4 regions of the Klebsiella terrigena genome follow, and region 1 is predicted to be linked to each of the others. Evidence: predicted binding sites of a transcription regulator. Region 1 holds the regulator's gene; each other region holds the start of a gene.
What was found. The regulator PurR, encoded in region 1, represses purine synthesis genes. The targets are predictions, from matches to a motif close to CANGCAAACGTTTGCNTG.
Positions count from the first base shown of each region.

Region 1 (3,115 bases):
AGGCGCCGTGGTTCAGGCTGGTAATAATGCGCGAGAGCAGCAGCGTGGTGTAATCCGGCGCCATTGACGAGAGGACGTTGCCAAGGGTAAAAATAGCCATCAGGAAAATCAGCGCGCTGCGGCGCGCGCGGTGCGACAGCAGCAGCGTCATCAGCGGCGCCCCGACCATCACACCGATGGCATAAGCGCTGATCAGCATCCCCGCAGCGGGAATGGACACATCCACGCCTCTGGCGATAACCGGCAGTAATCCCATCGGGGAAAATTCGGTCGTACCGATACCAAACGCCCCAATGGCCAGCGCTAACAGGGGAAAGTTGATCTTCATGCAATGACTCCAGCAGACCGTCCTCAGCGACGGTATCTCATCAGAAGCGAAAAGCATGACATCAATCACAGAAAAACAAAAGTAAACGAAATGGCAAAAGATTTTTGCGAATTTGATAATAATGCGCGGAGATAGGGGGAAAGGAGCCTCTCCCCCGAAAAAATTAGTGCAGTACGGCGGTCAGCGCTGCGGCCACGATCAGGCCCAGAACAATAATCGTCGTGGTCAGCGAAAACTTTAAATCTGTATCCATCAATTTTCCCCCTGATTATCCCCACAAGAAAAGTGAGCCTGCTCATTTTTGCACAATATTGTATAAAAATCTTCTGAGATTTAGGGTGATGCACATTTTTACTCTTCCCCTTTGCCGCAAGATCGGACAAAATCCCACGCTAATTTGAAAGCGTATCGGCCATTGACCCCTTCCTGTCGTTCTGTGTCGTTTCCCGACGTGATGCAATGTTGAACATTGTACTCAGGGTGTGTATAGGCAAACGTTTCCGTATCGATAATCAGACGATCAGGTCAAGGTCTGGAGAGAGAAGTAATGGCAACAATTAAAGATGTAGCGAAGCGCGCAAACGTTTCCACTACAACAGTTTCACATGTAATTAACAAAACCCGCTTTGTCGCTGAAGAGACGCGCAACGCGGTATGGGCTGCCATCAAAGAGCTGCACTACTCTCCGAGTGCGGTGGCGCGCAGCCTGAAGGTTAATCACACCAAATCGATCGGTCTGCTGGCCACCAGCAGCGAAGCGGCCTATTTCGCCGAGATTATCGAGTCCGTTGAGAAGAGCTGCTTCCAGAAGGGCTACACCTTGATTCTCGGCAACGCCTGGAACGATCCGGAAAAGCAGCAGGCCTACCTGTCAATGATGGCGCAAAAGCGCGTCGACGGCCTGCTGGTGATGTGCTCCGAATATCCGCAGTCGGTGCTCTCCATGCTCGAAGAGTACCGCAACATCCCGATGGTGGTGATGGACTGGGGTGAGTCCAAGGCCGACTTTACCGATTCGGTTATCGATAACGCCTTTGAAGGCGGCTATATGGCCGGTCGTTACCTCGTTGAGCGCGGCCACCGTGAAATCGGCGTGATCCCGGGTCCGCTGGAGCGCAACACCGGCGCCGGGCGTCTGGCCGGTTTTATGAAAGCGATGGAAGAAGCGCAGATTAACGTCCCGGAAAGCTGGGTGGTTCAGGGCGACTTCGAGCCGGAGTCCGGCTACCGCGCGATGCAGCAGATCCTCAGCCAGCAGCATCGTCCGACCGCCATCTTCTGCGGCGGCGACATCATGGCGATGGGAGCGATTTGCGCCGCCGACGAAATGGGCCTGCGCGTTCCGCAGGATATTTCGCTGATTGGCTATGACAACGTGCGCAACGCCCGCTACTTTAGCCCGGCGCTGACCACCATTCATCAGCCAAAGGACTCTCTCGGCGAAGCCGCCTTCAATATGCTGATGGACCGCATCGTCAACAAGCGCGAAGAGTCGCAGTCTATCGAAGTTCACCCGCGGCTGGTCGAGCGCCGCTCGGTGATCGACGGCCCGTTCGTCGACTACCGCCGCTAATCCTGCCGGGCGTCGGCTATTCCGGCGCCCGCAGCCACTCCCGATTTAACGTTTCGCTGTCGCCAAGGTAGTCCAGCAGCCATGAGAGCGCCGGTGAGATATCGCTCTGCTGCCAGGTCAGGCAGCAGGCGGCGTCCGGGAACGGATTTTCCAGCGCCAGCGCCGTCCACTCACCGCTGTCGATCCACGGGCGGGCGAAGTGCGACGGCACCATGCCGATGCAGAGCCCGGCCGACAGGCAGGTTGCCGAGGCATCCCAGTCCGGCACCACCACCCTCTTCTGATTATCCAGCAGCCACGTCGTGCGCTTCGGCAGCGATCGGGAAGTATCTTCCCTGACCAGCGACGGCCAGTTGCGCAACGTGTCATCGCTCAGCGGGCCGTTCATTTTCGCCAGCGGATGGTGGCTGGCGACGACGCAGTGCCAGCTCAGCATGCCCATATCGCGAAAGGCGTAGCGTCCGCCGACCGGAATCGAGCGGGTCGCGCCGATGGCCAGCTCCACGCGGCCGTCGGCCAGCGCGTCCCAGACGCCGTTAAACACCTCCTGGAAAACAATCAGCTCGACGTCCGGAAAGTGGCGATAAAAATCGACAATCATCTGCCGCATCCGCGCCGGCTTCACGATATCGTCAACCGCGATCGAGAGCTGCCCGCGCCAGCCGTTGGCGATCTGCTGACACTGGCGGCGGGTGATCTGCATTTTTTTGATAACAGAACGCCCTTCCTGTAAAAACCACACCCCGGCGGGGGTGAGCTCAACGTCGCGGTGGCGACGTTCAAAGAGCGGAACGGCCAGCCACTCTTCGAGCTGACGCACGGTGTAGCTGACCGCCGAGGGTACACGATGCAGCTCCTGAGCCGCTGCGCTAAAGCTGCCGTTGCGCGCAACCGCATCAACCACTTCAAGGGAGTATTCTGACCACATATTCTGCCTGCAAATTTTTTGAACGCATGTAACAAATATTAGCGTTTCACAAGCCAGAATGCACTCCCTACACTCTGCGGCATCTTACCTGCATCAGAAGAAAGAGAACTTTATGCAACAACCTGGGAAAGGATTTTTGGTTTGGCTGGCGGGCCTCAGCGTGCTCGGCTTCCTCGCAACCGATATGTATCTGCCGGCGTTTTCGGCTATCCAACAGGATCTGAATACTTCAGCGGCCTCGGTCAGCGCCAGCCTGAGCGTGTTTCTCGCCGGTTTCGCCCTTGGC
Region 1 is NZ_CP050508.1:2,443,350-2,446,464, reverse strand. It holds gene HCK03_RS11485 (MFS transporter) at 1-328, opposite strand, end outside; gene cydH (cytochrome bd-I oxidase subunit CydH) at 492-581, opposite strand; gene purR (HTH-type transcriptional repressor PurR) at 876-1,901, shown strand; gene punR (DNA-binding transcriptional activator PunR) at 1,918-2,829, opposite strand; gene punC (purine nucleoside transporter PunC) at 2,942-3,115, shown strand, end outside.

Region 2 (3,115 bases), 910 kb from region 1:
TTTATCACGGAACTCGGCGCGGTTAGCGTTGAGCTTACGACGTACTGATTTACGACGCAGCTGCTGGCCCGGCATGATAAAAGTACGGCCGACGTAGCGGTTTTTAACGAAGCCCTGACGATAAGGCTTGTCGAGAATACGGGCAATTTCCAGCGCGATGTCGCAGGAGGTTTCCGGAATCGGAATGACCACGTCAATGTCCAGATCTTCCCACTCGCGGGCAATCTTCTCGCCCAGCTTCGTCCCCATATTCACGCGAGCGCTGTAGACGGAGATCTTATCGATGAAGGAGTCCGGACGGGCAAAATAGACGTACTCAAAGAGGCACGGGTTGCTGACCGGGTTCTCCGCACACTGGCGGGTAAACAGCTGGCCTTTTTCGGTGATGTACACCGCTTCACCCGGCGCAACGTCGCGCAGGAACTCAAAGCCCAGCGTATCCAGCGCCACGCTTTCGGAGGCCACCATGTACTCGGTACGGCCGTCGCCAATATCACGCTTGCCCAGCACCAGCGGGCGAATACCGTTCGGATCGCGAAACGCCACCATACCGTGGCCGATAATCATCGCCACGCAGGCATAGGCGCCGCGAATCTGCCGATTGGTCGCAGCAATTGCCGCAAAGATATTGTCGGCTTCCAGCGGATAATGGCGGAAGTTATCCAGCTCGCTGGCGAAAATATTGAGCAGAATCTCAGAATCGGAGGTGGTGTTGATGTGGCGGCGTTTTTCTTCAAACAGCTTTTTACGCAGCTCGTGCGCGTTGGTCAGGTTACCGTTATGCGCCAACGTAATGCCATACGGCGAGTTAACGTAGAAAGGCTGAGCCTCGGAGGCGCTGGAGCTGCCAGCCGTAGGGTAACGGACGTGGCCGATCCCCATGTTGCCCTGCATACGCTGCATGTGGCGAGCCTCAAAAATATCGCTCACCAGCCCGTTTGCTTTACGCAAGCGGAAGCAATTATTTGCATCAATGGTGATGATGCCTGCGGCATCCTGGCCACGATGCTGAAGCACCGTTAACGCGTCATAAATCGACTGGTTGACCGGCATAACACCGGCGATACCGACAATACCGCACATACGTCTTTTCCTCGTTCAGCTACATCCCAACGCTTATGCTTTGGGCAAGAAACTTGACGAGCTCTGCAGATAGTCAAAAAACCATCTGATAACGAAACTGAACTGCGGGATAAGCTCCGACTTTTGCCAGTCTTCGCTCTTCGCCATACCGGTAAAACTATCGAGAAAGAACAGGATCGCCGAGACAATCAGCACGCCACGGAGGGCGCCAAAACAGATCCCTAACACCCTGTCGGTACCCGACAGGCCGGTTTTCTCTACCAGTGCGCTAATCACGTAGTTAACGATAGCGCCGACGATAAGCGTTGCGATAAACAGTATCGCGATAGCAATCCCATTGCGGACCATTTCGTCTTCAAAGCCCGTGAACCAGACAGCCAGGTAAGTGTAGTAATGACTGGCAACAAAGAAAGCACATCCCCAGGTTACCAGCGATAACGCTTCACGAACAAAGCCGCGGATCAGGCTTACCAGACAGGAAAAACCAATCACCGCAATAATGGCGTAATCAATCCAGACCATATACATCCTACGATTTTACGCCCTGTCGTCCGGTTCGGGGCGCATTCTAACAGAAAAAGAAAACGTTTGCGTAGGGATTTCCGTGCCCTACAGAAATAAAAATGGCGCTGAAAAAACATTCAACGCCATGCTGCCTTTCGCCTCTGCAGGGCGCGTCAGGTAAGGGATTCAGCACCTTCGCTCGCCGACAGCAAGCGGGGTGGCGGGCCCGACGGCCCACCGTTCTGCCCGACCCTGACCGCGCAAGGAAGAATACCTCCTTTCCCGGCACAAGCCTCGGCGTTCTTCAACGCTATCAGACTGAATAGCAAGGCTAGTTTGGCGTGTATCCCATCACCACGCCGCTCAGACCCGACAGCTGCTTCAGATCGCCAAGCTGGCCTTTCAGCTTATCTTTCGAGGCATCAGGGCCAACCAGAATGCGGGTGATTTTCCCCTGCACCGGCGTTGAAGGCGACGTGTAAACCTTGAACCCGGAGGAGCGCAGCTTACCGACGATTTCGTTGACCTTGTCCGCGTTCTTCAGCGCGCCCAGCTGCACCACGTAGGCTCTGCCGGTCGGCGCAGGAATTTCAGCTGGCTTCGGCGCCGGCGTTTGGGCGGCAGTTTGCTGCTGCTGCGGCTGCTGAGGCTTCTCGACCGGCTTAGGCTGCGGCTGAGGTTGCGGCTTCGGCTGGGCCTGAGGTTTCGGCTGCGGCTTCGGCGCGACAACCGGCTCCTGTACATCATCGAAGCTGTTATTGTTTACCGGGATGCGCGACGGATCCAGCGACGGCGCCGCCGCATTTCCGGCCCTCACCTCTTCTGCCGCCCCTTCCGGAGGCTGGGCAGGCAAGGCCTGCGTTGCCGCCGGTAGCATATCAGGCTCATCGCGATCGCCCGGCTTTGGCACCAGCGGGATCGCCGCAAACTCATCCTGATAGTGTTTTTTCTGACCGTCAAGCAGCCCTGGAAGGATAATGACCCCCAGCGCCACCAGCACAATCGTCCCGACTAAACGGTTCTGAAACTTACTCGCCACCGATTCTCCCCGCGTCTATTTCTTCCATTACGTGCGCTACCGTGTGGAATGAGCCACACACCAGCACCGTATCTTCAGGTCCGGCATCGGCCATGGCCGCATGCCATGCTTGAGCGACGTCTGCGCAGGCTCTCCCTGTACGCAAATGCTCCAGTAGCTGCTCCGCCGTTGCCCCACGCGGCCCTTCCAGCGGCGCGCAGTACCAGCAATCAACTTCAGCCATCAGGTTTGCCAGCGTACCGGCAATATCCTTATCATGCAGCATACCAATAACCGCCAGCACGCGCCCCGTTTTCGGCAGGCTTTTGAGACGCCCGGCCAGATAGGCCGCCGCGTGCGGATTATGGGCAACGTCGAGGATCACGCGCGGCGCCTCGCCAATTATCTGGAAACGCCCGGGCAGCATCGCCTGCCTAATGCCGTCGCGAATCGCCTGCTCGCTCACCGTCAGCCCGCTGGCGCGCAGCGCGGCAAGCGCCGTCGCCGCAT
Region 2 is NZ_CP050508.1:1,531,780-1,534,894, reverse strand. It holds gene purF (amidophosphoribosyltransferase) at 1-1,083, opposite strand, end outside; gene cvpA (colicin V production protein) at 1,117-1,605, opposite strand; gene dedD (cell division protein DedD) at 1,919-2,626, opposite strand; gene folC (bifunctional tetrahydrofolate synthase/dihydrofolate synthase) at 2,616-3,115, opposite strand, start outside.
Region 2: a site for PurR is predicted at 1,661-1,678, ahead of cvpA (colicin V production protein). Genes of this name have one in related genera too.

Region 3 (3,115 bases), 1.1 Mb from region 1:
TCCAGAACTTTACCTTTAACGCGCTCGGTTACCGCTTCGTCATTGATATTGTCCAGAATGTCACACATCCAGCCGGCCAGCTCTTTCACTTCAGCTTCTTTGAAGCCGCGGCGAGTCACCGCCGGAGAACCGATACGGATACCGGAAGTCACAAACGGGCTCTTCGGATCGTTAGGCACGCTGTTTTTGTTCACGGTGATGTTGGCGCGGCCCAGGGCGGCGTCAGCTTCTTTACCGGTCAGGTTCTTATCAACCAGATCCAGCAGGAACAGGTGGTTTTCAGTACCGCCGGAGACCACTTTGTAGCCGCGGTTCAGGAACACTTCCACCATCGCTTTGGCATTCTTAGCGACCTGCTGCTGGTAGACCTTGAACTCAGGCTCCATCGCTTCTTTCAGCGCCACGGCTTTCGCAGCGATAACGTGCATCAGCGGGCCGCCCTGGGCGCTTGGGAATACGGCAGAGTTCAGCTTTTTGTACAGCTCTTCGCTACCGCCTTTCGCCAGGATCAGGCCGCCGCGCGGACCCGCCAGGGTTTTATGGGTCGTGGTGGTCACAACGTGAGCGTGCGGAACCGGGTTCGGATAGACGTCAGCGGCGATCAGGCCGGCAACGTGGGCCATATCAACGAACAGGTAAGCGCCGATGCTGTCGGCGATTTCACGCATTTTTGCCCAGTCAACGACGCCGGAATAGGCAGAGAAGCCGCCGATGATCATCTTCGGCTTGTGGGTCTGCGCCTGCTTCGCCATGTCTTCGTAGTCAATTTTACCGGACTCATCAATACCGTAAGGGATGATGTTGTACAGCTTGCCGGAGAAGTTAACCGGGGAGCCGTGAGTCAGGTGGCCGCCCTGCGCGAGGTTCATACCGAGAACGGTATCGCCCGGCTGCAGCAGAGCGGTGTAAACCGCGAAGTTAGCCTGAGAACCGGAGTGCGGCTGCACGTTGGCGTAGTCGGCGCCAAACAGCTCTTTTGCACGGTCGATAGCCAGCTGCTCGACGATATCAACGTATTCGCAGCCGCCGTAGTAGCGCTTGCCCGGATAGCCTTCGGCATATTTGTTGGTCAGCTGAGAACCCTGAGCCTGCATAACGCGCGGGCTGGTGTAGTTCTCGGAGGCGATCAGTTCGATGTGCTCTTCCTGACGTACTTTTTCCTGCTCCATAGCCTGCCACAGTTCGGCATCATAATCGGCAATGTTCATTTCACGCTTTAACATCCGCATCTCCTGCTCAGCTAACAATAGATTACAGCTCTAAATGGGGGCCTTTTTGGGCGACGGGCCACAGTATAACTGAATCGTTCTGTGATAACAGGTCTTGACAAACGATTTTACGCAAACGTTTGGCTCCGCATGACACAAGGCTTTGAGCAATAACGCCTCTCCGATTATCAACGGATTTCTTTTCAGGTTTGTGATGCAAATTCTTCACGTTGTAACTGTTTTAATGCAGTGTGTTAAAGAACCATTTACATTACAGGGTTATTTATATAAGATGCATTTGAAATGCATCATTAAGATAATACTAAAGGAAGCTGCTATGCTCGACGCTCAAACCATCGCTACGGTCAAAGCCACCATTCCCCTGCTGGTCGAAACGGGTCCTAAGCTGACCGCCCACTTCTACGATCGCATGTTTGCTCATAACCCCGAACTCAAAGAAATCTTCAATATGAGCAACCAGCGCAACGGCGATCAGCGTGAAGCGCTGTTTAACGCTATTGCTGCCTACGCGAGCAATATCGATAACCTGGCGGCCCTGCTGCCGGCGGTAGAGAAAATCGCGCAGAAGCACACCAGCTTCCAGATCCGTCCGGAGCAGTACAATATCGTCGGCGGCCACCTGCTGGCGACGCTGGATGAAATGTTCAGCCCGGGCCAGGAAGTCCTTGATGCGTGGGGCAAAGCCTACGGCGTGCTGGCTAACGTCTTTATCAATCGCGAAGCCGAAATCTATCAGGATAGCGCCAGCAAGACCGGCGGCTGGGAAGGCACCCGCGCGTTCCGCATCGTGAAGAAAACCCCGCGCAGCGCGCTGATCACCAGCTTCGAGATGGAGCCGGTTGACGGCCAGCCGGTTGCCGACTATCAGCCGGGCCAGTATCTGGCCGTCTGGCTGAAGCCAGAAGGGTTTGAATATCAGGAGATTCGCCAGTACTCCCTGACGCGTAAGGCGGATGGTAAAGGCTATCGCATTGCCGTGAAACGCGAGAGCGGCGGCCAGGTTTCGAACTGGCTGCACAATGCGTCAAGCGAAGGGGACGTTGTCCACCTGGCGGCGCCGGCGGGCGACTTCTTCCTGACCGTTGACGCCGAAACCCCGGTAACGCTGCTCTCCGGCGGCGTCGGCCAGACGCCAATGCTGGCAATGCTGGATTCACTGGCAAAAGCGCGGCATCCGGCGCAGGTTAACTGGTTCCACGCGGCGGAAAACGGCGAGGTTCACGCCTTTGCCGATGAGGTCAGCGCGCTGGGCGCGGCCCTGCCTAAGTTTGCGTCTCACGTCTGGTATCGCAGCCCAGGCGAAGAGGACCGTCAGGCGGCGCGTTTTAATAGCGAAGGTTTGATGGATTTGACCGCTCAGGCAGAGAGCCTGCGCGACCCGCTGATGCAGTACTACCTCTGCGGCCCTGTGGCCTTTATGCAGCATGCGGCAAAGCAGCTGGTGGCGCTTGGCGTCAATAGCGAGCGCATTCATTACGAATGCTTCGGCCCGCACAAGGTACTGTAATTGATGACCCTCTCCCCGCCGGGGAGAGGGTTAAAACTTAAATCGCTTCGTCGTCTTCTTCGCCGGTACGGATACGGATCACGCGCGCCACGTCAAAGACAAAGATTTTACCATCGCCGATTTTACCGGTCTGCGCCGTGCGGATAATGGTATCGACGCAGGTATCGACGATATCATCCGTGACCACGATTTCGATTTTCACTTTTGGCAGAAAATCCACCATGTACTCCGCACCGCGGTACAGCTCGGTATGGCCCTTCTGGCGGCCAAAGCCCTTCACTTCCGTTACCGTCATCCCGGTGATGCCGACTTCCGCCAGCGCTTCACGCACGTCATCCAGCTTGAAAGGTTTAATAATCGCATCAATCTTTTTCATGGT
Region 3 is NZ_CP050508.1:1,323,781-1,326,895, reverse strand. It holds gene glyA (serine hydroxymethyltransferase) at 1-1,223, opposite strand, end outside; gene hmpA (NO-inducible flavohemoprotein) at 1,546-2,736, shown strand; gene glnB (nitrogen regulatory protein P-II) at 2,774-3,112, opposite strand.
Region 3: a site for PurR is predicted at 1,338-1,355, ahead of glyA (serine hydroxymethyltransferase). Genes of this name have one in related genera too.

Region 4 (3,115 bases), 1.6 Mb from region 1:
CAAAACCGTTCACGCGGCTGGCAGTGACGCCAGCGGGCGGGTTAGCCGGGAAGCTAACCCGCCCGCCGCGTGAAGGATGAACGTAGTTACTCGTCTTCTAACAGCGCGGCATAAGCCGTCGCGTCCAGCAGCGCCGCGACCTGAGCTTCATCGCTGGCTTTGATTTTGAAGATCCAGCCGTCGGCGTACGGATCGCTGTTAATCAGCTCCGGGGAGTCGTTGAGCTCTTCGTTCACCGCCACGATCTCGCCGCTAATCGGAGCATAGATATCCGAGGCCGCTTTAACCGACTCCGCAACGGCGCAGTCATCACCGGCTTCAACCGCCGCGCCGACTTCCGGCAGATCGACGAAAACCATATCGCCAAGCAGCTCCTGCGCGTGCTCGGTGATGCCAACGGTGTAGGTGCCGTCAGCCTCTTTGCGCAGCCATTCGTGTTCTTTACTGTATTTCAGTTCTGCTGGTACGTTGCTCATCAATTCATCTCCAAAAGGGGGAATCACGCAACGGCTTTGCCGTTACGCACAAAAACGGGTTTAGTCACTTTTACCGGCATTTCGCGGTTACGGATTTGTACGACAGCCGTTTCACCGATGCCCGCCGGTACGCGTGCCAGTGCAATACTGTAGCCCAGCGTCGGGGAGAACGTCCCGCTGGTGATAATGCCCTCTTGCTGATTACCATCAGCATCGGTAAAGCGCACCGGCAGACCGCCGCGCAGTACGCCCTTCTCGGTCATCACCAGACCAACCAGTTGCTCGGTTCCTTTTTCGCGCTGCAGCTCCAGCGCTTCACGACCGATAAAGTTGCGATCGGCAGGTTCCCAGGCGATGGTCCAGCCCATATTCGCCGCCAGCGGGGAGACGCCTTCGTCCATCTCCTGGCCGTACAGATTCATCCCGGCTTCCAGGCGCAGCGTATCGCGCGCGCCGAGGCCGCAGGGCTTCACGCCCGCGTCCAGCAGGCTGCGCCAGAAATCTGCGGCCTGTTCTTTCGGCAGCGCAATCTCGTAGCCCGCTTCGCCGGTGTAGCCGGTGGTGGCGATAAATAAATCCCCCGCCTGTACGCCAAAGAACGGCTTCATGCCGGCAACGGCCTGGCGCTGCTGCTCGCTAAACAGGGTGGCGGCCTTCTCTTTCGCCTGCGGGCCCTGGACGGCGATCAGCGACAGATCGTCGCGTACGGTTATCTCCAGGCCATAGGATTCAGCCTGCTGGCCGATCCAGGCGAGGTCTTTTTCGCGCGTCGCGGAGTTAACAACAAGGCGGAAATAGTCTTCCGTCAGGAAATAGACAATCAGGTCATCGATAACGCCCGCCGAAGCGGTCAGCATTCCGCTGTACAGCGCTTTGCCAGGGACGGTGAGCTTCGCTACATCGTTAGCCAGCAGATAGCGCAGGAACTCGCGCACCCGGCTCCCGTGGAAGTCGACGATGGTCATGTGCGAGACGTCGAACATGCCGGCATCGCTGCGCACCGCGTGGTGTTCATCAATCTGGGAACCGTAATGCAGCGGCATCATCCAGCCATGGAAGTCCACCATGCGAGCACCGCACAGCGTGTGTTGTTCATACAACGGAGTCTGTTGAGCCATCTTTTCCTCGTCGAATAAAACGGAACCAGCTACTTTTTTGCGGCGATTTCGCCCCGCGAAATCCGGCGTCGAGGCCTTTCGCTGGCGCCGACGCAAACGTTATCTTTTGCCTGAACTTACCACCGAAACCGGCGCTAAACCATAAGGTAAATCAGGACATCACATTAGCTTATGACCAAAACTCGCCGAAAACTCTACAGAATTATTGACTGGAAAAAAGCGATTAATGCCACATAAAATTAACATAACCACCGAACAAAGCAGGTCATGATGGTATTTTATGCGAAAAAATGGGCCTATTTTCTTTAACAAAAAAAGACAGACATTAATAAAACTAATGCGAAAAAATGGGTGAGATTAGATTATTTCAAATGAGAGGGGAAAACCCGGCGCGAAGCCGGGTGAGAGAAGTGTGACGAGCTTAACGTAACCAGCCAGGAAGGTCGTTTAGCCCCATCGCCTGACGAATCAGCTGCGGCTTGACGCCCGGCAGCGTATCGGCAAGCTTGAGACCGATATCGCGCAGCAGCTTCTTCGCCGGATGGCTACCGGCAAACATTTCGCGAAAGCCCTGCATTCCCGCCAGCATCAGCGCGGCGCTGTGCTTGCGGCTGCGCTCATAGCGGCGGAGATACAGATGCTGGCCGATATCCTTGCCCTGAGCGTGCAGGCGCCTGAGCTCATCGATAAGCTCTGCGGCATCCATAAAGCCCAGGTTCACTCCCTGCCCGGCCAGCGGGTGGATGGTATGGGCGGCGTCGCCAACCAGCGCCAGACGATGGGCGGCAAACTGCCGCGCGTAGCGGCCGGTCAGCGGGAAAACTTCGCGCTCGCTCTCAATCTGGCACAGGCCAAGGCGATTATCGAAGGCGATATTCAGCGCCTGATTAAACGTCGCCTCGTCCGCCTGCTGCATCTGCTCCGCTTCCTGCGGCGGTAGCGACCAGACGATCGAGCACAGGTGCGGATCGCTGAGCGGCAGGAAGGCGAGGATACCGTCGCCGTGGAAGGCCTGGCGTGCGATGGCCCGATGCGGCTCCGCGGTGCGGATGGTGGCCACCAGCGCGTGATGGCGATAGTCCCAGAAGGTCAGCGGAATATCGGCCTTGTTGCGCAACCACGAGTTGGCGCCGTCGGCGCCGACCACCAGCCGGGCGGTGAGCATGCTGCCGTCCTGCAGGCTAAGGAAGGCTTCGTTCTCCCCCCATGCGACCTGCTGCAGCTGCGCCGGAGCCAGCAGCGTAACGTCAGAGCAGCGCTGCGCCTTTTGCCACAGCGCGTGGTGAACGACCGCATTTTCTATAATGTGTCCGAGGTGGCTGAAGCCCAGACTTTGGTCATCAAAGCTGATGTGGCCAAAGCTGTCTTTATCCCACACTTCCATCCCGTGATAGCAGCTGGCGCGGCGGGCGATAATTGCTGGCCAGACGTCAAGCTTGCTCAGGAGCTTCTCGCTGGCGGCGTTAATCGCGGAGACCCGCAGCGCTGGCCGCGCATCGGCGCTCAGCGGCTGTGGCTCAG
Region 4 is NZ_CP050508.1:843,030-846,144, reverse strand. It holds gene gcvH (glycine cleavage system protein GcvH) at 87-476, opposite strand; gene gcvT (glycine cleavage system aminomethyltransferase GcvT) at 500-1,594, opposite strand; gene ubiI (FAD-dependent 2-octaprenylphenol hydroxylase) at 2,016-3,115, opposite strand, start outside.
Region 4: a site for PurR is predicted at 1,684-1,701, ahead of gcvT (glycine cleavage system aminomethyltransferase GcvT). Genes of this name have one in related genera too.